Regions from separate parts of the Pseudomonas cichorii genome, predicted to be linked through region 1. Evidence: riboswitches for the same ligand, from Rfam matches in the RefSeq annotation. Region 1 holds a riboswitch; each other region holds the start of a gene.
What was found. Region 1 has a riboswitch for cobalamin ahead of KGD89_RS11240 (CbtB domain-containing protein). Riboswitches for the same ligand answer to the same signal wherever they lie in the genome.

Region 1 (5,635 bases):
GCCAGTCCTCGACCATGGTCAGGCAACCCGGCTCCTTGAGACTGGCCAGCGCAATCGGCAAGGGATTGAGCCCTTGAGCCTGCAAGCGCTCGCAGAACACATCGATGAAACCGGTATTGGCCGCCTGCAAGTGGGAGCGGTAGAACAGCAGCGCAACCACCGGATGCCCCGGTATCCAGTCTGCCTGCCAGTCCGGCAGCGTGGCCGTCGCTTTGCGCGGATGATAGATGGCCGTGCGTGGCAGTGGCTGAGGCTCGGCCCATGGGTAATCGCGCTCAAGCCAGCTGCTGGCCATGCAACGATAAAGATCCAGCGCATTCTGCAAGCCGCCCTGGCGCAAGAACTGCCATAGCCGGTCACGCTCCTCGGCAGGCACAGTGCTCAGATCGCTCAGCTCTGGATCGGGACGATCATCCCCCGGCACCAGAATCACCTGCACACCACGAGCTGCCAGCTCCATCAAGCGCTCGACACCGTAGCGCCAGTAGCCAATGCCGCCATGCAGGGAAATCAGAATGACCCTGGCGTGGCGCAACACCTCATCGACGTACAAGTCCACCGAGGCGTGATTCTGCACCTGCATCGGATTGGCCAGACGCAGGCTCGGGTAGTCGTCGGGCAGTTGCTGAGCGGCTTCGGCCAGTAACGCCAGGCTCGAATCGCCGCTGCAGAGAATCACCAGCTCGGCCGGCGTCTGTCCCAGGTCGGCAATGCTGTCGTCGGGTACGAAACCGCCCGGCTGGGTTCTCAGTAAATGCATGGATCAGCCAGCAATCGCAGCATTGAGTTGCGCTTCCAGCGCCACGGCATCCAGCTCCTGGCCGATCAGCACCAGATTGGTGATGCGCTCCTCATCGGCACGCCAGGCGCGGTCGAAATGCTTGTCGAAGCGTGTGCCCACGCCCTGGATCAGCAGGCGCATCGGCTTGCCTGGAATCGCGGCGAAACCTTTGACCCGCAGAATGCCGTGCTTGACCACCAGTTGCGTCAGGGCATCGAGCAGCACGCTTTCGTCGGCCTGTGGCAGTTTGATGGAAATCGAATCGAAAGCATCGTGATCGTGGTCGTCATGATCTTCATCGTCGTGATGGTCATGGTGAGTCTTGCGACCATCGATGTGCAGTTCCGACTCGGCACCGATGCCCAGCAACACGTTGATTGGCAGACGGCCACTGCTGGCTTCGATGACCTTGACCGCTGGCGGCAGTTCTTCGGCGACTTCGGCACGTACCGCCGCCAGGCCTTCGGCGTCGATCATGTCGGCCTTGTTGAGGATCACCAGATCAGCGCTGGCCAGCTGGTCAGCGAACAGTTCATGTAGCGGGGATTCGTGGTCAAGGTTCGGGTCGAGCTTGCGCTGGGCGTCCACTTGATCCGGGAAAGCCGCGAAAGTACCTGCTGCAACGGCCGGGCTGTCGACCACTGTTATGACCGCATCGACGGTGCAGGCGTTGCGGATTTCCGGCCACTGGAAAGCCTGGACCAGCGGTTTTGGCAACGCCAGACCCGAGGTTTCGATAAGGATGTGGTCCAGGTCGGCGCGACGCGACACCAGTTCGCGCATCACCGGGAAGAACTCTTCCTGCACCGTGCAGCACAGGCAACCGTTGGCCAGCTCATACACCCGGCCAACAGCTTCCTCTTCGCTGCAACCGATGGTGCATTGCTTGAGGATTTCGCCGTCGATGCCCAGCTCGCCGAACTCGTTGACGATCACCGCGATACGACGCCCTTCGGCGTTATCGAGCATGTGCCGCAACAAGGTGGTTTTACCCGAGCCCAGGAAGCCGGTAACGATGGTGACGGGAAGTTTGGCCAGTGTTTTCATCGGATGCCCTTTGGCAATACGGCGGGCAAGCAGGACGAGATCCGTGCACTGCGCACGGATCGATTCGCCACCGGATCACCCCGCCCGGTTGTAGTGAGAATTCGTGGGCCTGTGGCCCGGTTCGAGGCAGGTCTCCTGGCTTACGGCGGCGTGTCGGCAGGACAGGCATTCATCGCGCCTTCCCGCTCGCGCAGTGGCCATGCAATGAAATCACCGTTTACAGTTGCGGGGGCAGCTGCGGCTTGAACCGCATTCCCGTCTTAGCCCGACCTTTTGCACAAGGTCGAGAACCTCAAGTGCGCAAGGCTACGCAGAGGTCGAAGGCAGGTCAATCGTTCAGATTGACGTTCACGGGCCGCCATGCTCTCCTACACAACTTGTTACGGGTGCCCCTCACGGGGTGAAACGGGAAACCGGTGCGCTCATTTGTCCATGAGTCAGTCCGGTGCTGCCCCCGCAACGGTAAGCGAGAGAGGATCAGAACCACTGTGCCACGGCATGGGAAGGTGATCCTGAAGGCGTCGAGGCTGAATATCGACACCCCTCGCGAGCCCGGAGACCGGCCCGATACTGACTCAATGACACACCCGCGGTGGGCGGGCGCAGTTGAAGCCTTCTGACCTCCGTCAGCAGGTTCCTGTGCGCATGCCCGCCTGTCGAAACCAGAGGGAAGCGCCATGTCCACCATCAGCAGCAGCCAGTCGAGCACCACCACGTCCACCCAGGCCCAACGCCTGACCGCCGCCATCAGCGCTGCGATTCTGGGCGCCTGCCTGGTGTACTTCGCCGGTTTCTCGCACATTGCCGCCGTTCACAACGCGGCCCACGACACCCGCCACAGCGCCGCCTTCCCTTGCCATTGAGACCTGACGCCATGTTCAAGCGAATCATTCAGACGGCAGGTTTCAGCGGTCTGCTGGCGGCATTGCTGCTGACCCTGCTGCAAAGCTTTTGGGTTTCGCCCCTGATTCTTCAGGCCGAAACCTTTGAAAAGGCACCCGCCGAACACGTGCATGAACATGACCACGCCGATGCTTCCGCCGCAGGGCACAGCCACGACGAAGAAGCCTGGGAGCCGGAAGACGGCTGGCAGCGTATTCTCTCCACGACCGGCGGCAATCTGGTGGTCGCGGTAGGTTTTGCCTTGATGCTGGTGGCGCTCTACACGCTACGCGCACCGGGTCGCACCTCTCAGGGCGCATTGTGGGGGCTGGCCGGTTTTGCGGTCTTCGTCCTGGCGCCGACACTGGGCCTGCCACCGGAATTGCCGGGGACAGCGGCTGCCGACCTGAACCTGCGCCAGTACTGGTGGATCGGGACTGCGGCCTCAACGGCGGCGGGTCTGGCCTTGATCGCTTTCGGCCAGAACTGGCTGCTCAAGGTGCTGGGCGCGGCTATTTTGGTTGTGCCGCATCTGATTGGCGCGCCACAGCCATTGACTCATGAGAGCCTGGCTCCCGAAGCTCTGGAATCGCAGTTCATCCTGGCTTCGTTGCTGACCAACGCATTGTTCTGGGTCGCTCTGGGCCTGATCAGCGCCTGGCTGTTCCGTCGCAACAATGCCGACCTGCACGCCTGATCACGGCACCGGGCAATCCGGCCCTGCCCTTGTGGCAGGCCTGGGTTGCCAGCGCGGCTGCCCGGCAGCGAGCCTGCTGGAACTGATCGAAAGCAGCCTGAAAGCCCACGACCTGGAAATCGGGGCCATCACTGCCCTCGCCTCCATCGACCTCAAGCAGGACGAACCGGGCTTGCTGGAATTGGCCAAACAGCTGTCCGTTCCGCTGATATTCTTCAGCGCGTCACAACTGGCAGAATACGAACCGCAACTGACCCACCGCTCGCCAAAGGCGTTCCAGCACACGGGCTGTCACGGGGTTGCCGAAAGCGCAGCGCTGGCACTGGCCAGCCAATTGGGCAAAAGCCCGGTAACACTGGTGATCCAACGCCAGAAAAACGCCCGGGCAACCTTTGCCCTGGCAAGCAGTGTCGATAATACGCCGCTCATTAATACCGCTTGACTCAGGAGATTCCATTGACCGTCTTTTTCATCGGCGCAGGCCCTGGCGATCCGGACCTGATCACCGTCAAGGGGCAGCGACTGATCCATAGCTGTCCGGTCATCATTTATGCTGGCTCACTGGTGCCAGTGGCAGTGCTGGATGGCAATCGTGCCGTTCAGGTGGTCAACAGTGCCAAGTTGCACCTGGAACAGATCATCTCCTTGATGAAATCCGCTCATGAACAGGGCCGGGATGTGGCCAGGATTCACTCCGGCGACCCAAGCCTGTATGGCGCGATTGGCGAACAGATTCGCCGCCTGCGTGAGCTGGGCATTCCCTTTGAAATCATCCCCGGCGTAACGGCCACGGCGGCCTGCGCAGCCTTGCTGGGCACCGAACTGACACTGCCGGACATTTCCCAGAGCGTGATCCTGACCCGCTACGCCGACAAGACGTCGATGCCGGCAGGCGAAGAGCTGACAAGCCTGGCCCAGCATCGCACCACCATGGCCATTCACCTGGGGGTCAACAATCTGCAGAAAATCGTGGAAGAACTGATACCGCATTACGGCGCGGACTGCCCGATAGCAGTGGTCCATCGCGCAAGCTGGCCGGATCAGGACTGGGTTATAGGCACCCTGGCCGACATTCACGACAAGGTACTGGAGAAGGGATTCAAACGTACGGCACTGATTCTGGTCGGTCGTGTACTGGCTGACGATACGTTTGGCGAGTCATCGCTGTATCGCGCCGGGCATGCACATTTGTTCAGGCCCTGATGATGTTCGCGAATGAATTCGCTCCCACGGCAGGAGCGAATTTATTCGCGAATGGACGCGCGAAGAAAACGACTCAGTAATAAGCGTTTTCTTTCTGCGTATGGTCAGTCACATCACGCACACCCGACAGCTCAGGGATACGCTCCAGCAAGGTACGCTCGATACCTTCCTTCAAGGTCACATCGGCCTGGCCGCAACCCTGGCAACCACCGCCGAACTGCAGGACGGCGATATTGCGCTCTTCTTCCTCGATCACGTCGATCAGGGTCACCTGACCGCCGTGGCTGGCGAGCCCCGGGTTGATCTCGGTTTGCAGGTAATAGTTGATGCGCTCGTTGATCGGGCTGTCGGCATTGACCATCGGCACTTTGGCGTTTGGTGCCTTGATGGTCAGTTGGCCGCCCATGCGATCAGTGGCGTAATCGACCACGGCGTCATCCAGAAAGGCTTCGCTGAAACCATCGATCCAGGCCGTGAAGCTCTTGAGGCCAATGGCCTTGTCTTCAGGTTTTTCTTCGCCCGGCTTGCAGTAGGCAATGCAGGTTTCAGCGTACTGAGTGCCAGGCTGGGTGATAAACACGCGGATGCCGATACCTGGAGTGTTCTGCTTTTCCAGCAGATCGGCCAGATAATCGTGGGCAGCATCGGTAATAGTGATAGCGGTCATGAACGTTCCTCGCAGACTTGCCGGCAGTTTACGCCAATCGGATGCGCATACAAAGTCCTAGTGTTTTTGTCAGGAAAGCGCAACGACGCCTCTTCCTTCCTGACGAGCATCCAGACTGCGACGCATCCGGTGATACAAGCCCTTCTCGATCCACTCGTAACTGCACCATGCTCCAATGGCGATGATCGGCACGCAGAAGGCAAATACCAGATACGGGTTCAAGGCAAAGCGCTGAGCCATGAGCAGGCCACCGTAAAGCACCAGCACATGCAGCAGATAGACCGAATAGGAACAATCGCCCAGGGTTTTGAGCAAGCGGTTGCCGCGCAAGTAGGGTTCAAGGGAGATGGCGCAGAAC
Region 2 (5,635 bases), 1.9 Mb from region 1:
TGCGTGATGACGCCACTTTCATCAATTACTATCCCGGCGCCAATGCTGCGGCTCTCGGCTATGTCGAGCGCCTGTGCGAGGCTGACGCGGGGTGGACGGAAAGCCTGATTTATCTGTGGGGCAAGGATGGGGTAGGGCGCACGCACTTGCTGCAGGCAGCTTGCCTTCGTTTCGAGCAGATGGGTGAACCTTCTGTTTATCTGCCACTGGCCGAAGTCATCGATGAAGGCGTCGAGCTGTTCGATCACCTTGAGCAGTACGAGCTGGTCTGCCTGGATGACCTGCAAGCGGTCGTGGGCAAGCCGGAATGGGAAGAGGCGCTGTTTCATCTGTTCAATCGTCTGCGTGACAGCGGGCGTCGCCTGTTGATCGCGGCTTCTCAGTCGCCTCGCGAACTGCCGGTCAAGTTGCCGGACCTCAAGTCTCGTCTGACCATGGCGCTGGTGTTCCAGATGCGTCCGCTGTCCGATGAAGACAAGCTGCGCGCCCTGCAACTGCGCGCTTCCCGTCGCGGTCTGCACCTGACCGATGAAGTCGGGCATTTCATTCTTACCCGTGGCACCCGCAGCATGAACGCTTTGTTCGAGTTGCTTGAGCGTCTGGATCAGGCCTCTCTTCAGGAAAAGCGCAAGCTGACCATTCCCTTCCTCAAGGAAACCCTGGGTTGGTAGATCAGGCCTTGCTGCTGCAGACGGCGGCAGCATTGCGCCATGCACAGCGGATCCTGGTGATTACCGGTGCGGGGCTTTCGGCGGATTCGGGTCTGCCCACCTATCGCGGTGTAGGCGGTCTTTATAATGGCAAGACCGATGACGGCCTGCCCATTGAGGTGGCGTTGTCCGGGCCGATGCTGCGCCGTGATCCAGAGCTGTGCTGGAAATACATCGCCGAACTGGGCAAGGCGTGTCTGGGTGGCCAGCCCAATGCCGCGCATTACGCCATTTCTCAATTGCAGCGGATGAAGCCCGAATGCTGGGTGCTGACCCAGAACGTCGATGGCTATCATCGTGCCGCTGGCAGCCCGCCGGAACGCCTGATCGAGATCCATGGGCAAATGGCTCCACTGTTTTGCCAGTCCTGTGGCGAAGAAGACTCTCATCTGAGTGAGCACTTGCTGCGGCCGCTGCCGCCTTTGTGCCAGAAGTGTAGTGGCGTTTTGCGACCGTCCGTCGTGCTGTTTCAGGAGATGTTGCCTGAGAAAGCTCTTGAAACACTCTATGAAGAAATGGCCAAAGGCTTTGATGCGGTGTTGAGTATCGGCACCACTGCCAGCTTCCCCTACATCCACGAACCTGTCTTGCGCACCCGTATTTGCGGGGGATTCACGGCAGAAATCAATCCGGCCCCCACCGATCACAGCGCCCAGATGGACGTTTTTCTGCAGTGCCGTGCAGCACATGTCATGGAAAAACTCATAAGTCACATTTGACTCGATTGAATTTGCAAATCATCTTGATAGCGGGCATAGTCTCGCCTTCTTAACAGTTCAGCCACGGTCGTGCCCATGCAAGTAGTACGCTTCGCACCCCTCGTGCCCCTCGCACTCGTTACTTTTTTGTTTGGTTGCTCTGCCAATTTACCGGTTTCTCAAGAGCAACAACCGCAGTACCAGAATTCGATCAGCTCGCAATCTCCGGCTCGCCGTGCAGATGCAGCCATGTTGCAGGAAGAACTCGCCACCGAAGAAGAACTGGCCGGTTTTGCTGACAACAAGCCTTACCAGTTGCCGGTTCTGGCCGACAGCATCTTGGAGCGTGGCAAATCCCTGATCGGTACTCGCTACCGTTTCGGTGGTTCTTCGACCACTTCGGGTTTCGATTGCAGCGGCTTCATCGGTTATCTGTTTCGTGAAGAGGCTGGCATGAGCCTGCCGCGTTCCACTCGCGAAATGATCAACGTGAATGCGCCTCTGGTGTCGCGCAATGACCTCAAGCCCGGTGACCTGCTGTTCTTCAGCACCCGTGGTCGCGGTCGTGTGAGCCATGCAGCCATTTACCTGGGTGACGATCAGTTCATCCATTCCAGCAGCCGCCGTAGTGGTGGTGTGCGCATCGACAGTCTCGATGACGCCTACTGGAGCAAGACGTTCATCGAGGCCAAGCGTGCTCTGGCAATGGCTCCTTCCAGCGAGCCTGTACAGACCACTGCCATGACATCGACTACACTCAAGCGCCATAAATGATGCAGTGCGCAGACAGGCATGAGCCTGTCTGCATTTTCAGCTTCTCGGCAGTGTTGGCCGCATCCAGATCAGGTTGTTGTGGTTATGTCGATTACGTTACGTCTGGCGGTCATTTCCATCGCAGCGTTGCTGGGTGCATGTGCCAGCTCGCCACCTCCTCAGCCCCGTGTCGTTCAGCGCCCGGTGCTTTCTGCTCCCCCGCAAATTCTCTCTCAGGCTGCCGAAGACGTACTGTTTCGTGCGCTCGGGCTGGTCGGCACGCCTTATCGCTGGGGCGGCAACACGCCTGATTCGGGTTTCGATTGCAGTGGCCTGATCGGTTATGTCTATCGTGACGCGGCGGGTATCTCGTTGCCACGCTCGACTCGCGACATGATTGTGATGGGCGCGCCGAATGTCGGGCGTGAGCAGCTGCAATCCGGTGATCTGGTGTTCTTCGCCACTTCCGGTGGCTCGCAGGTTTCCCATGCGGGCATCTATGTCGGAGAAGGCCGCTTCGTACATGCCCCGGCGACCGGTGGCACCGTGAAGCTGGACAGCCTGGACAAGCCGTATTGGCAAAAGGCCTATCTCAACGCCAAGCGCGTGATCCAGCCCTCGAACCTGGCGCAAAATACCACCGCCCCTTAGGAGCAAATTCAGTCGCAAAGCTCTTTTTCGTGAGTGAATTCGCTCCCACGGGGCAGGGTGATGCGCTTATTTCGCTGACGTCACCCGCCAGATCTTGTTGCCCACATCATCCGCCACCAACAATCCGCCATGCTGGTCATTGACCACGCCCACCGGACGGCCCTGGGCTTTTTCGTCTGCACTCAGGAAGCCGGTCAGTACATCCACGGGTGCGCCATTGGGTTTGCCGCCGCTGAAGGGGATGAACACCACTTTATAGCCGCTGTGTGGCTTGCGGTTCCATGAGCCGTGCTGGCCGATGAACAGGCCTTCGTTGAACGGAGCTGCGAGCGTCTTGCCGTCGGCGAACACCAGCCCCAGCGATGCGGTGTGCGGGCCGACTGCATAATCGGGCGATATGGCCTTGGCGACCAGTTCCGGTTTCTGCGGTTTGACCCGCTCATCCACATGCTGGCCGTAGTAGCTGTAAGGCCAGCCATAGAAGCCGCCATCCTGCACCGAGGTCACGTAGTCAGGTACCAGGTCGCTGCCGATCTCGTCACGTTCGTTGACGGCGGTCCACAACTTGCCGGTGTTGGGCTCCCAGTCCATGCCATTGGGGTTGCGCAGGCCCGAGGCGAAAATCCGGTGCTGGCCGGTGGCAGCGTCCACTTCCCAGATCGCGGCGCGGCCTTCTTCCTGGTCCATGCCGTTTTCGCCGACGTTGCTGTTGGAGCCGACCGTCACGTACAGCTTGCTGCCGTCCTTGCTGGCAATCACGTTCTTGGTCCAGTGGTGATTCAGCGTGCCGCCAGGCAAGTCGACGACCTTGGTGGCCTGGGCGCTGATGGAGGTCTGGCCGGTTTCATAAGGGAAGCTGATCAGGCGGTCGGTATCGGCCACGTAAAGCTTGTTGCCCACCAGCGTCATGCCGAACGGCGAGTTGAGGTTTTGCAGGAAGACTGTGCGGGTTTCGGCCACGCCGTCGTGGTCCTTGTCGCGCAGCAGGGTGATGCGGTTGGCGCTGGGCACACCGGCTCCGGCGCGGCCCATGACTTTTTCCATGACCCAGCCGCGTACGCCTTTGGAGTCGTCAGGCTTGGGTGGTGAATTGGTTTCCGCGACCAGCACGTCGCCATTGGGCAGCACGTACAGCCAGCGCGGGTGATCCAGGCCTTCGGCAAAGGCGGCGACCTGGGTGCCGGGCGCGGCGACCGGTTTGGCGTTCTTTTCCCAGCCCACGGCAGGGGCGATATTGACGGTGGGGATCAGGGTCTTGTTCGGTTCGGGCAGTCTGGGCGAGGGGCCGGTGCCATCCGAGACTTGCAGCGTCGAAGACTCGCCGCAGGCTGTGAGGCCTCCTGCAACCAGAAGCAGCAAGGCAAGCCGGGGTCTGAGTGTGAACATGCCGATCTCCATAACGGTCAGTGGCCAGATAAAGATAGGAGGGACCTGAACTGTCGAGGTTCAATCCTCTTGTGTCGATTGACGCTCCCAGCCCAACCCTCTACCCTTCGCGGCTTGTTTCAGGTGCTTTGCAATCCTCGATTGGCAGAGTGAAACAGGGAAGCCGGTGAGGACGCCTTGCAACTCCGATCCCGGCGCTGCCCCCGCAACGGTAAATGAGTCAAGACTGCGCTCGATGCCACTGTGTCCCAGGACACGGGAAGGCGCGCAGGCCAGGCAGATGCCTGCTCATGAGCCCGGAGACCGGCCTGATCCACTCAACAGCATCACGGCGGGCGATGCTCTGCGCAGGGCTTTGCCGTGCTGCCTGATGCTGTCCTTCCGTCTGCTTTCGCGTGCCCTCTAGCGGAGAGCTGAGATGAACGAATCCCCCGAACGTGACGAACGTCATCTGGCGCGCATGCAGCGCAAGAAGGCGGTAATGGACGAGCGCATTGCCAGCGCTCCAAACGAGTGTGGCCTGCTGCTGGTGCTGACCGGTAATGGCAAGGGCAAGAGCAGTTCGGCATTCGGCATGCTCGCCCGGGCCATGGGTCACGACATGCAGTGTGGCGTGGTGCAGTTCATCAAGGGCCGCAACAGCACCGGTGAAGAGTTGTTCTTCCGGCGTTTCCCCGAGCAGGTGCGCTACCACGTGATGGGCGAGGGGTTCACCTGGGAAACCCAGGACCGCCAGCGTGATATCGCCGCCGCCGAAGCCGCCTGGGACGTTTCCCGTGAAATGCTTCGTGACCCGAGCATCGGTCTGGTGATCCTCGATGAGCTGAATATCGCCCTCAAGCATGGCTATCTGGATCTGGAACACGTACTGAGCGACCTGCAGGCCCGGCCACCGATGCAGCATGTGGTGGTGACCGGCCGTGGCGCCAAACCCGAATTGATCGACCTGTCCGATACCGTTTCCGAGATCGGCGTGGTCAAGCATGCGTTCCAGGCCGGAATCCGTGCGCAAAAAGGCATCGAGTTGTGAGTAACCCTGTATGAGAGCGCCGCGTCATTGCCCGGCAGTATTGATTGCCGCGCCCGCCTCCGGGCAGGGCAAGACCACGGTCACCGCTGCGCTGGCACGCCTGCACCGTAACCAGGGCCGCAAGGTCCGGGTGTTCAAGTGCGGGCCTGACTTTCTGGACCCGATGATTCTGGAGCGGGCCAGCGGCGCGCCGGTTTACCAGTTGGATCTGTGGATGGTGGGCGCCGACGAAAGCCGACGCCTGCTGTGGGAAGCCGCCGCCGAGGCGGACCTGATCCTGATCGAAGGCGTCATGGGGCTGTTCGACGGTACGCCATCGAGTGCCGATCTGGCCCGCCACTTCGGCGTGCCGGTGCTGGGCGTGATCGACGGCACGGCCATGGCCCAGACCTTCGGAGCGCTGGCGC
Region 3 (5,635 bases), 830 kb from region 1:
CTGGCGGCGATATCGTCCATGACGTTCTGCCCGCCAGCCGTTTCGATCAAGGCGTGTGGCATCCCCAGTTTTCCTGAGGTCGCGGGCCTGTCTTCGCCACTGTCATACAGGAACACTCGCGGGCGTTGCCGGACCTGTCCCAGTCGGGCCGTTGTCTGCGCGACCCGTTGTTGCAGGCCCTCGACTACGGCATCGGCGCGTTGCTGGACATCGAAGATTCGCCCCAGGTTATGCAGGTCGCGGTACAGATCCTCCAGGCTGGCTTCGCGCTGAGTCATGATCCGCGAACAGGATTCGCTTAGTTCATACACGGGAATGCCGAACGGTTGCAGTGTGTGTGGCGTCACCGGGCCTCCGACGCGCATGCCGTAGCTCCAGCCTGCAAAGAAAAAGTCGGCATTGGCATCCAGCAGGTTTTCCACCGACGGGTAACGCTCTGCCAGCTCGGGCAGACCGTCCAGCGCCTCGCGCAGGGCCGGGTCGAGGGTTTTCCAGCCGGTGATGCCGGTGTAGCCAACCATGCGGGGGCGCAGGCCGAGGGCGAGCAGCATGCCGGTCAGGTTGATGTCATGGCTGACTGCCCGCTGTGGTGGATGATCGAACGTCACCTCGCGCCCGCAACTCTGCACGGTCAGGGGGAAATTATCGGCAGCAGCGGCCAGTGGCAGGGCGGCAAGCAGCATCAGGCAGGCCAGGGCTCGGGTCATGATGGGCTGATCCAGGTAATGCGTGGATGAGGTGCCAGTGGATGGGTATCCACCAGTGCGTGGACGCCGAATACGTGCAGCAGTCGTTGTTCGGTCAGAACCTCGGTCGGCGTGCCACTGGCAACGATCTGGCCGTGCTCGATGACATACAGCCGGTCGCAGAACGCCGCAGCCAGATTGAGGTCATGAAAGCTGGCCAGCGTGCTGAGTTTCAGTCGCCGCAAAGAGTGCAGCAGCTCCAGTTGGTAGCGCGGATCAAGATGGTTGGTGGGCTCGTCGAGGATCAGCAGACCGGGCTGTTGCACCAGTGCGCGGGCCAGCAATGCGCGCTGTTTTTCGCCGCCCGACAATGACACGAACGAGTGTTCGCTGAGCCCTTGCAAGCCCACCTGATTCAAGGTCTTGTCGATCAGGGCAAGGTCTTCGGCGCTTTCGCCGTCGAACCAGCCCTGATGAGGTGTACGCCCCATGGCCACGACATCCTGCACGGTCAGGCCGAACTCCTGAGGAAATTCTTGCATCATCACGGCCATGCGCTGAGCGCTCCAGCGGGGTGTCTGTTGCCAGATATCCTGCCCGTCGAGGTGCAGCGAGCCGCTGTCCGGTTCGTTGAAACGGTAGGCGCAGCGCAACAGACTGGTCTTGCCACTGCCATTGGGGCCGATCAGCCCGACGAATTCGCCTTGCCCGATGTGCAGGTCGATGCCTTCAAGCTGCCAGTGTTGGCCCTGGCCCTGTGGCGCAGTCCAGTTCAGGCGGTTGATATTCAGGGTGGACATGCTCGATTTCCGGGTTGGCTGGCGACAGGTTGTATGCTTGCCGCCAACTGGATCAGAAGCTGTAATCAGCCGTGACGAAGAAGGAGCGAGGTTCGCCCATCAGCCACTGCTGCCCGTTGTTGTACTGCGACGCGGCGTAGCGGCGGTCGAGCAGGTTGTTCAGTTGCAGGCCCAGACGCACATCGCGCTGCACCTGCCAGCCCAGATTGGCGTCCAGCACCGTGTAGCCTGGCACTGAGGTGGTATTGGCGGTGTTGGCATAACGCTCGTCTACATAGCGCAGGCCCATGCCGGCATCCAGCGTTTCGTTCAGCGCCTTGTTCAGCCACAGATTGGCGGTGCGGCGCGGGACGTCGGTGGGGCGATTGCCGGCGCGGGACACGACCTGCCCAGAAACCGTCTCATCGAAATCATCGTACTCGGCACGTACCACCGAGGCGTTGGCCGACACGTGCCAGTCATTGGCAAGGGCCAGTTCCAGAGAAGCTTCCAGGCCGTCAGATGACTGTTGGCCGACCTGTTGGGTCAGGCGGGTCACCGGGTCGATGGCCAGGAGTTTTTTCTTGACGATGTGATAGGCCGCCAGGGTCCATTCGCCACGTCCATCCCAGAACTGCTGCTTGAGGCCGAACTCGGTCTGTTTCGCTTCGGTCAGGTCCATCTGCTGCTGGGTCGGGTTCATGCTGATAAGGTTGCTGACGCCGTCTTCACTGGTGGAGTACTGGCCATACAGGGACAGTTGATTGGTCACAGCGAACACCAGCCCGGCGCGCCAGTTGCCGCCGGTGAGGCTCCGGTCGCTACGGCTGTCGGCACGCTGGTCATAGCGGTCGATGTGGTTCTGGTCGCGGCGCACGCCGGTCACCAGCGACCAGCGCTCGGACAGTTGCAGGCGGTTTTCGGCGAACACGGCAAAAGTGCGCGTGGTGCTTTCGGCCAGTGGCCGGAATGCCGACTGGCTCTGGAAGTCGCCGGATGCCGGGCTCCATGGATCGATGAAGTCGCCGCCGACATCGTTGTAAGGCGAGTTGTTGCTGACGTCGAAGCGGATTCTGTTGTACTCGGCTCCAATCACCGTGCGGCTGTCCAGGCCGAACAGCGAATGGTTGAACGTGAAACTCTGGCGGTCGCCGATCTGCTCCTGGTCGTGCTTGATCTCCAGGTAGTCGCCACGCAACAACTGACCCTGAGCGCTGCTCCAGCTATAGACTTCGGCGTTGCGCCAGTGGCGGCGGCTCTTGATGTAGTAGAGCTGGTTGCTGGCGCTGACGTTATCGTTGATGGCCCAGTCGGTGTTCAGGCGGGTCCATTCATCGTTGTAGCGTTGCACGGCATTGCGCAGGTTGTAGTTTTTGTCGCGCAGGCTGTCGCGGTATCGGCCATCGATCAGCGGTGTGCCGAAGTAGTTCATCGGCTCGCTGTCGCCACGTTCGTGGGCGAGGGTGAAGCTCAGGTCGTCGGTGGCTTGCCAGCGCAGGGCTGCGCTCATGGCCAGGCTGCGGGAATTGCCGTTATCGACCCAGCCATTGCTTTCCTGCTGGTTCAGGGTAAGGCGATAGCTCAGGGTATCGCTCAGCGAGCCGCCGCTGTCGAGGCCCAGTTGCTGGCGGTCATTGGAGCCGTAGCCCAGGCGCAGGCGATTGCGGATTTCGCCCTCGAAAGGCTTTTTCGGTACCACGTTGATAACGGCTCCGGTTGCGCCTTCGCCATAAAGCACCGAAGCCGGGCCACGGATCACGTCGATACGCTCGACCATGAACGGATCGACCGGGAAGGTCTGAGTGCCGGCGCCGGTGTACAGGCGCGAGCCGTCGAACAGGGTCATGACCGAGGAATGCCCGGTGAAGCCGCGAGCGGATAGCGCTGTATTGCCATCACCGGGCGTTGCGATGCTGGTGATGCCCGGCGAGCGGCTGACTGCATCTTGAACGGTCAGGTTATTGCGGCTTTCGAGGGGCTGGCTGTCGAGGCTACTGGTGCTGGCGGGTGTTTCCAGCGCCGTAAGGTTCAGGCGCGAACCGCTGGGTGTCGGGGTTGCCAGATCGGTTACTGGCGTATCGGCGCTGCCAGTGATTGCGACCGAGGGCAGTGCCAGGGTTTGTGAGTCAGCGGCCAATGCATGGGACGAAAGCGCCAGACAGGGAAGCAGGCTCAGGGATTGAAGCAGAAAAGAACGGGACATGCGATTCCAGCCAATCAGGAATGAATGAATCCCGGAGGGAACAACGCATAGGGAATCGCAGGCGCAAAAAGCCCGCGAAGACCGGCCTGCGCCCGCCCACCGCGGGTTTGCCAAACAAGGTTGCAGGCCGGTCTCCGGGCTTGCGAGGGTCATGAAACATTCACCTTCCCATGCCTTGGCACAGTGGTATTTTGAATGCTTCGCTCGCTTACCGTTGCGGGGGCAGCGCCGGACTGATCACAGAGAGTGACGCACCGGCTTCCCGTTTAATCCCATGCACGGCGGCATGGGACACCTGAAACTGGCGCGCATCAAATCATTGAAGCTGGAAAGCGTCAATGGCTGATGTTGGTCGAGCGTTAGGGGTTTCGCGAAGACTTACCACCGATAACTGACCGCCCCCACCACACTACGGGTATCGCCATAGCGGCATGAGTTGGCGCAGTACAGGTATTTCTCGTTGGTGAGGTTCTGTGCCTTGGCGCTGACTTGCCAGTTGTCGTCCAGGTCATAGCTGATTCGTGCATCGAACAAGGCGTAGGCCGGGATCTTGCGATCCGTGACGCTGGGCGTGGTGTGGGTGGTGCCGACATAGCGCACGCCGCTGCCCACTGACAGGCCCTTCAGGCCCGCCGAGGCGAAACGGTAATCCAGCCACAGCGAGGCATTGTGATAAGGCGTGCCTTCGATGCGCGACCCTTCGAGCACTTCATCGTTGTCCTCGATGATATGGGCGTCGGTATAGGCATAGGCGGCGTTCATGGCCAGTTGTGGCGTCAGTTGAGCCTTGGCTTCCACTTCAAAACCGGTGCTGCGTTCCTTGCCGGTCTGCTCGTCGAAGTCCGAGCCTGCAATGGAGGTGATGACGTTGCTCTGGGTCAACTGATAGACCGCCGCGCTGATCATCATCTCGCGACCTGGAGGCTGGTAGCGGATACCGATTTCATATTGCTCGCCTTCGGTGGGCAGGAAGGCATCGCCATTGGCATCGGTGCCGGAAGAGGGCAGGAAGGACTGGCTATAGCTGATATAAGGCGCCAGACCGTTTTCGGCCAGATAGACCAGCCCGATGCGCCCAGTGGCCTTGCTGTCGTCGGTGCTGCTGCGCGAGTCGTTGCGGTAGTTGCGGGTGCTGTTGTCAGCCCAGTCCTGGCGCATGCCGATCATCAGAAGCCAGCGGTCATCGAGTTTCAGCTGTTCCTGCAGGTAAATGCCGAGTTGATGGCTGTGCAGGTCGGAGCCACTGTCGATGTTACGGTTCACGGCAGGCAGGTTGCCATAGACCGGGTTGGCAAGGTCCAGCGCCGGTGCGCTGCCGCTGAAGCGGTGGCTGTCGTAGGTCTTGCGGTAGTAGTCCAGGCCGCCCAGCAGGGTATGTTTCCAGCGCCCGTTTTCCAGATCCAGTTGCAGGCTGGTGTCAGAGGTCCAGCCGGTGGCAATGTCTTCGCGTGAGTTGTAAGTGCGCGACAGGCTCGACAGATTCGCGCCGCTGATCCGGCTGTTGTTCAGGGTGATGTAGTCATAGTCGGTGCGGGACTCGAAGTAGCGGGCCGCGTGACGCAATTGCAGGTTGTCGTTCAGGCGCTGCTCGAACAGATAGCCGAAGGTCTGCAAGGTGCCATCGTAATCGTCGAAATCCGGCTCGCCCGCAAACAGGTCATAGGGCACTTTGTAGCCCGGCGTTGAGCTAAAGGTGGTGATGTCATAGCGCATGGGCGGCGTCAGGCTGGTCTGTGTGCGCTGATGACTGGCGAGCAGGGTCAGGCGGCTGTCGTCGTTGATCTGCCAGGTCAGCGCGGGGGCGATGTAGTGCTTGTCATCGTCGATGGCGTCGTACTGGGTGCCGCTGTCGCGCACCAGGGCAGTCAGCCGATAGCTGAAACGGCCTTCGTCATCGATGCGGCCACTGTGATCGGTGGAGAGTTGCTGTCGATCATGATTGCCGTATTCCAGATTGATTTCATGCA
Region 4 (5,635 bases), 230 kb from region 1:
GACGATGGTTTTTCTGCGAAGAAAGGACGTTGTCCGACATTGCAGCCTCAATTCGATCGAATGCCACAGTATAGGCTGCGATACCGACACAAAACACACCATGACTGCGGTTATACTCAGCAACCCGACACGGACCCGATCAGCCCGCCTATGGAACACCCGTCATCCCCTACAGGACGCCGCTCCAGCCTGACCCAGCAACTGGTCGCCGAGTTCTCGCGCAAGATCCGCGAGGGCGAGATCAAAAGTGGTGAAAAGCTGCCGACCGAGCAGGTCATCATCCGGGAAACGGGTGTCAGCCGTACGGTGGTTCGCGAGGCGATGTCGCGCCTGCAGGCCGAAGGGCTGGTGGAAACCCGCCATGGCATCGGGACCTTTGTGGTCGATGCTTCGCGTCCACGGGATTTCCAGATCCCGGAAACCCTGTCCGGCAGCCCTCCCGATGCAGCGGCCATCATCGAACTGCGCCTGAGCCTTGAACCGGAATCCGCCGCTCTCGCCGCACAACGGCGCACGCCGGAGCAACTGGAAGCCATACGCAAGGCGCTAGACGAGTTGCATCGCTGCGACCGGAACGAAACCGATACGACCCAGGCCGATTTCGAGTTTCACCGCAGTATCGTGCAATGCACCGCCAACAGCTTCTTTACCGATGTCATGACCCAACTGGGCAACAGCATTCTGCCCAGGGCACGGATCGGTTTCGGCAATGTGCCGACGACTCGGCTCATGGATGACCCGCACATCCAGCAGCGCGAACAGGAGCAGATCTACTCGGCTATCGCCCATCAGGATCGCGATGCGGCCAGGGCGGCGATGCGCCTGCACCTGATCAACTGCCTGCAACGCCTTCGCGCAAAGGATTAGCCACTAAAAGGCTTATCGTTTACCATCGCGCCCCGTCGGTTTCCGAGAGGAACTAACAGGGAATTCGAGGGCCTCGCACCTGCGCAGCTCAAACGAAACTGCCCCCGCAACTGTAGGCATCGAGCCAACTCCATCATGGCCACTGGGTAGTTCATTCCCGGGAAGGCTGGAGTCAGGTGATGAAATGCCAGTCAGGAGACCTGCCGACCTGCAACTTCACTGACCGGCGGGGTGTCCGGGAAGGACATCCGCGCGCCGGTTCATGGCTGCCTTGCCCTGCCTTCGGCGCAGTGCCGGGGATGTGTTTCCTGTCTGTACATTGCGCCCTGCACGTACGAAACGGAGATCGCATTACATGTCACTGCCCCGCCTTGCCGCCCTCATCGCCGGTCTGAGCCTGTCCACCCTGAGCCTTGCCGCTCCCACTCAATACCCGCTCACTGTCGAAAACTGTGGCATGAAGCTGACGTTCGAGCATGCGCCGCGCAAGGCAGTGACCATCGGCCAGTCCGGGACCGAAATGCTTCACGAACTGGGGCTGGGCGACACGCTGGTAGGCACTTCGCTGTGGTTCAACGATGTGCTGCCGCGCTTCAAGGCGCAGAACGACAAGGTCGAACGTCTGGCGGACAACGACCCGAGTTTCGAGGCCGTCATCGGCAAGCGCCCGGAACTGGTGGCCGTCCAGCTTGAATGGATGGTCGGAGCCCAGGGCGTGGTCGGTACCCGCCAGCAGTTTCATGACTTGAAGATCCCGACCTACATCATGCCGTCCGACTGCGAAGGCAAGGACAACCTGGTAGGCGCTGATGGCACACGCCTGGAGCCCTTCCGCATCGACACCATCTACAAGAGCATCGAACAGCTCGCCCAGATATTCGACGTACAGGATCGCGGCCAGCAACTGGTTGCAGAGCTGCGCAGTCGTCTGGCCCATGCAGTCGCCAACGTCAAACAGAACAAGGAGCGGGATGTGTCCGCAGTGTTCTGGTTCTCCAGCGCAGACATCGATATCGACCCTTATGTGGCAGGCCGCAAAGGCATTCCGGACTTCATGCTCAATAACCTGGGCATGCGCAATATCGTCGAGTCCGATGAAGAGTGGCCGACCGTGGGCTGGGAAACCATCGCCAAGGCCAATCCCGACATTCTGGTGATCGCACGTATGGATCGCCGTCGTTTTCCGGCCGACGACTACCGCAGGAAACTCGAATTCCTCAAGTCCGACCCGGTGACCCGCAATATGGACGCGGTCAAGCATGACCGTATCGTGATCATCGATGCCGATGCCATGCAGGCCAGCATCCGGCTGTTTACTGGCATCGAAGAACTGGCCGAAGCCGCCAATCGCTACAACGCCGCTCAATGAAGCTGGCCACTGCGCTCGGCCACATACTATGGGTGACAGCAGTTCTGCTGCTGGCCATCGTGGCGGGCGCTGCCATCGGTGAAACCAGCATCAGCCTGCCGGTGGTCTTCCAGGTGCTGGCGAACAAACTGTGGGCGGCCGGGTACGTGCTCGACCCCATCGATGAGGGGATTGTCTGGAACTATCGCCTGACCCGCTCCATCGTGGCAGCGGCCTGTGGCGCGGGGCTGGCGATTTCCGGTGTGGTGCTGCAATCGTTGCTGCGTAATCCGCTGGCCGATCCATACCTGCTGGGCATCTCCGCCGGCGCCTCGACGGGCGCTGTGCTGGTGGCGATTCTGGGCCTGGGCGCCGGAGCCATTTCCATGTCGGCGGGAGCCTTCGCCGGAGCGGTGGCGGCCTTCTCGCTGGTCGCCCTGCTCGCACGCTCTTCCCACGGCCCGACAGCAGCCGGGCATATCATTCTGGCCGGGATCGCCGGGTCGCAGCTGTTCAATGCCCTGACCTCGTTTCTCATCACCAAATCCGCCAGCGCCGAGCAGGCACGGGGCATCATGTTCTGGCTGCTGGGCAATCTCAGTGGCGTGCGCTGGCATTCGGTATGGCTGGCAGTGCCAGTGGTCGTGGTGGGTTTGCTGGTCTGCCTGTGGCATCGGCGCGCCCTGGATGCCTTCACCTTCGGCAGTGATTCGGCGGCATCCCTCGGCATCCCGGTACGACGCGTGCAAATCGTGCTGATCGCTTCTGCAGCGCTGGTCACGGCAGTGATGGTATCCATTGTCGGCTCCATCGGCTTTGTCGGGCTGGTGATTCCCCATGCCGTGCGCATGGTCGCCGGAGTCCGCCATGCCCGGCTGGTGCCGCTCAGCGCCTTGTGCGGCGCGCTGTTCCTGATTGCCGCCGACATCCTGTCCCGCACCCTGATCAAGGGCCAGGTCTTGCCGATTGGCGTCATCACCGCACTGATCGGCGCACCGGTCTTTGCGCTGATTCTCATTCGAGGGAAAACCACACGATGAACGCCTTTTCGCCCATCGTCGACACCCCGGCACTCAGTTGCTTGGGTCTTGGTTATTCGCTCAAGGACAAGACCCTGCTCAAGGACGTGAATCTGAGCATTGCGCCGGGTGAAACCCTTGGCATTGTCGGTCCCAACGGTTCGGGGAAGTCGACACTGCTCAAGCTGCTGTCAGGCCTTCAATCGCCGTCCAGCGGTCAGGTGCAGCTCAATGGGCAGGCACTGGCCAGCATGAAGCGCCGCGATATCGCCCAACTGTTGGCGGTGGTCGAACAACAGGCCGAAACCAGCGACGCAATCACCGTACTGGACGCCGTCGAACTGGGCCGTACCCCCTGGCTGTCTGCCCTGGAACCCTGGAGCGACCGCGACGACGCCATAGTCCGCCAGGCCTTGCAGGATGTCGGGATGCTGCACCTGATCAAGCGCGCCTGGCATACCCTGTCCGGCGGCGAACGCCAGCGTACCCATATTGCCCGGGCACTGGCGCAACGCCCGCAGATCCTGTTACTGGACGAGCCGACCAACCATCTGGATATCCAGCATCAACTGTCGATTCTGGGGCTGATCAAGTCGTTGCCTGTCACCACCGTCATTGCTCTGCACGACCTCAATCAGGCGCTGGAATGTGACCGTGTGGCGGTGATGGAAAACGGCCAGATGGTCGCACTCGGCAAACCTGTGGATGTGCTGACACCTGAGCGCCTGCATAGCACTTTCGGCGTCAGGGCCCACTGGCTGACCGATCCGTTCGATGGTGCACGGATACTGCGTCTGCGGTCTTACTGAGGCCATTGCTCCAGCAACATCGCTACGAACTTTTCGGCAGCAGGCGACAGTGACGCGCCGCGCCGGGAAACCAGCCCCAGGGTTCGATCCACCACCGGATCTACCAGCGGAACGCTGACCAGCGTCGGATGCCCTTCGGCCGGCATGGCCAGGCTGGGCATGGCGGATATGCCCAGCCCGGCTTCGACCATACCCAGCGATGTCGACAGGTGCTGCACTTCATAGAACCACTTGGGTCGCCAGCTCAGGCCGGCCAGCGCATGGTCGAGAATCATCCGGTTGCCGCTCAGGCGGCCAACGCCGATCAGGCGATATTCACTGAGTTCGATCCAGGCAACCGACTCCCGCTTTGCCAGCTCATGGTCGCGTCGGCAGGCGAGCACGAAAGGCTCTTTGACAAGGGGCACGAACTCGATATCCGGGTGTTGCCCGCTCATCATGTTGATGCCGAAATCGGCCTCCCCTCGCAACACGGCTTCCAGCCCCTCATTGGCACTGAGGTCCAGCAGCCGGATGCGGATCTTGGGGTATCGCTCGTTGTACAGGCGGATCACGGAAGGCAAAAAGTAGAACGCGGCCGTGGGAATACAGGCAAGGGTCACCTGGCCAATCTGGCGTTCTGCCAATTCCCGGATATTGAGAATCGAGTCCTCGAAATCATCCAGAAGCCGTCGCGCCTTGGGAAAAAAATCGCGGCCGACGCTGGTCAGGCTGACCCGGCGAGTGGTGCGATCCAGCAATGAGGTGCCTAGGCCCTGCTCAAGCTTCTTGATTCGCCGAGTGAGGGCAGGCTGGGAAATATGCAGCACTTCGGCGGCTTCATGGAAGCTTCCAAGTTCAGCGATTTTCACGAACGATCGAATATCTTGCAGCTCATATTCCACATTATTTTCCTTTTGGTGGATTGCGATGGGCCTTCAAGACCAGCGGAGAATTATTGCCTGAAGTGGAATAATATCTACGATCTTTGCATTGGATACGCTTAAAAATCCATGGGACTCTTGCTTCCAACACATCAATTACCTCAATTGATCAACAAGAGTCCAAAAATTATGCAACCGATTCCCTGCGTCCTGATGCGCGGCGGCACTTCCAAAGGGCCGGTTTTTCTCGCCAGTGATTTACCCTCTTCGACCGCTGAGCGCGATGAACTGCTGCTGGCCCTCATGGGCTCTGGTCATGAGCTGGAAATCGACGGAATCGGTGGTGGCAGCCCGCAGACCAGCAAAGTGGCAATCGTCAGCCCATCGACTCATGAAGATGCCGATGTGGATTACCTGTTCGTACAGGTCATGGTTTCCCAGCGCCGCGTCGATACCGCGCCCAACTGCGGCAACATGCTCTGCGCCGTCGGCCCGTTTGCAGTGGAACAAGGTCTGGTCGAGGCCAGTGGCGACGTCACTCAAGTGCGGATTCGCAACCTCAACACCGGCACCTTCGTCTGCGCCGATGTCCGCACCCCTGGCGGCCACGTCAGCTACGAAGGCCAAACCAGCATCGACGGAGTACCGGGCACGGCAGCTCCAGTGCAACTGACTTTCCTGGACGCAGCAGGCAGCAAGACCGGCAAGCTGTTCCCCACCGGCCAACAG

Region 2: another riboswitch for cobalamin. It lies ahead of cobO (cob(I)yrinic acid a,c-diamide adenosyltransferase); the one in region 1 lies ahead of KGD89_RS11240 (CbtB domain-containing protein).
Region 3: another riboswitch for cobalamin. It lies ahead of KGD89_RS14040 (TonB-dependent receptor); the one in region 1 lies ahead of KGD89_RS11240 (CbtB domain-containing protein).
Region 4: another riboswitch for cobalamin. It lies ahead of KGD89_RS10290 (ABC transporter substrate-binding protein); the one in region 1 lies ahead of KGD89_RS11240 (CbtB domain-containing protein).

Annotation. Positions count from the first base shown of each region.
Region 1 is NZ_CP074349.1:2,536,374-2,542,008, reverse strand. Features, by position in the region: gene cobN (cobaltochelatase subunit CobN) at 1-760, opposite strand, end outside; gene cobW (cobalamin biosynthesis protein CobW) at 764-1,828, opposite strand; cobalamin riboswitch at 1,937-2,138, opposite strand; cobalamin riboswitch at 2,196-2,410, shown strand; gene KGD89_RS11240 (CbtB domain-containing protein) at 2,506-2,691, shown strand; gene KGD89_RS11235 (CbtA family protein) at 2,703-3,407, shown strand; gene KGD89_RS11230 (cobalamin biosynthesis protein) at 3,388-3,849, shown strand; gene cobM (precorrin-4 C(11)-methyltransferase) at 3,864-4,610, shown strand; gene nfuA (Fe-S biogenesis protein NfuA) at 4,684-5,277, opposite strand; gene KGD89_RS11215 (acyltransferase family protein) at 5,347-5,635, opposite strand, start outside.
Region 2 is NZ_CP074349.1:4,457,401-4,463,035, reverse strand. Features, by position in the region: gene hda (DnaA regulatory inactivator Hda) at 1-671, shown strand, start outside; gene KGD89_RS18895 (NAD-dependent deacylase) at 665-1,429, shown strand; gene KGD89_RS18890 (C40 family peptidase) at 1,505-2,182, shown strand; gene KGD89_RS18885 (C40 family peptidase) at 2,267-2,812, shown strand; gene KGD89_RS18880 (PQQ-dependent sugar dehydrogenase) at 2,879-4,198, opposite strand; cobalamin riboswitch at 4,303-4,524, shown strand; gene cobO (cob(I)yrinic acid a,c-diamide adenosyltransferase) at 4,617-5,228, shown strand; gene KGD89_RS18870 (cobyrinate a,c-diamide synthase) at 5,239-5,635, shown strand, end outside.
Region 3 is NZ_CP074349.1:3,363,236-3,368,870, reverse strand. Features, by position in the region: gene KGD89_RS14050 (ABC transporter substrate-binding protein) at 1-707, opposite strand, end outside; gene KGD89_RS14045 (ABC transporter ATP-binding protein) at 704-1,486, opposite strand; gene KGD89_RS14040 (TonB-dependent receptor) at 1,539-3,668, opposite strand; cobalamin riboswitch at 3,777-3,982, opposite strand; gene KGD89_RS14035 (TonB-dependent siderophore receptor) at 4,047-5,635, opposite strand, start outside.
Region 4 is NZ_CP074349.1:2,305,475-2,311,109, reverse strand. Features, by position in the region: gene KGD89_RS10300 (FadR/GntR family transcriptional regulator) at 1-40, opposite strand, end outside; gene KGD89_RS10295 (FadR/GntR family transcriptional regulator) at 151-867, shown strand; cobalamin riboswitch at 887-1,089, shown strand; gene KGD89_RS10290 (ABC transporter substrate-binding protein) at 1,223-2,236, shown strand; gene KGD89_RS10285 (FecCD family ABC transporter permease) at 2,233-3,255, shown strand; gene KGD89_RS10280 (ABC transporter ATP-binding protein) at 3,252-4,043, shown strand; gene KGD89_RS10275 (LysR family transcriptional regulator) at 4,037-4,927, opposite strand; gene KGD89_RS10270 (4-oxalomesaconate tautomerase) at 5,096-5,635, shown strand, end outside.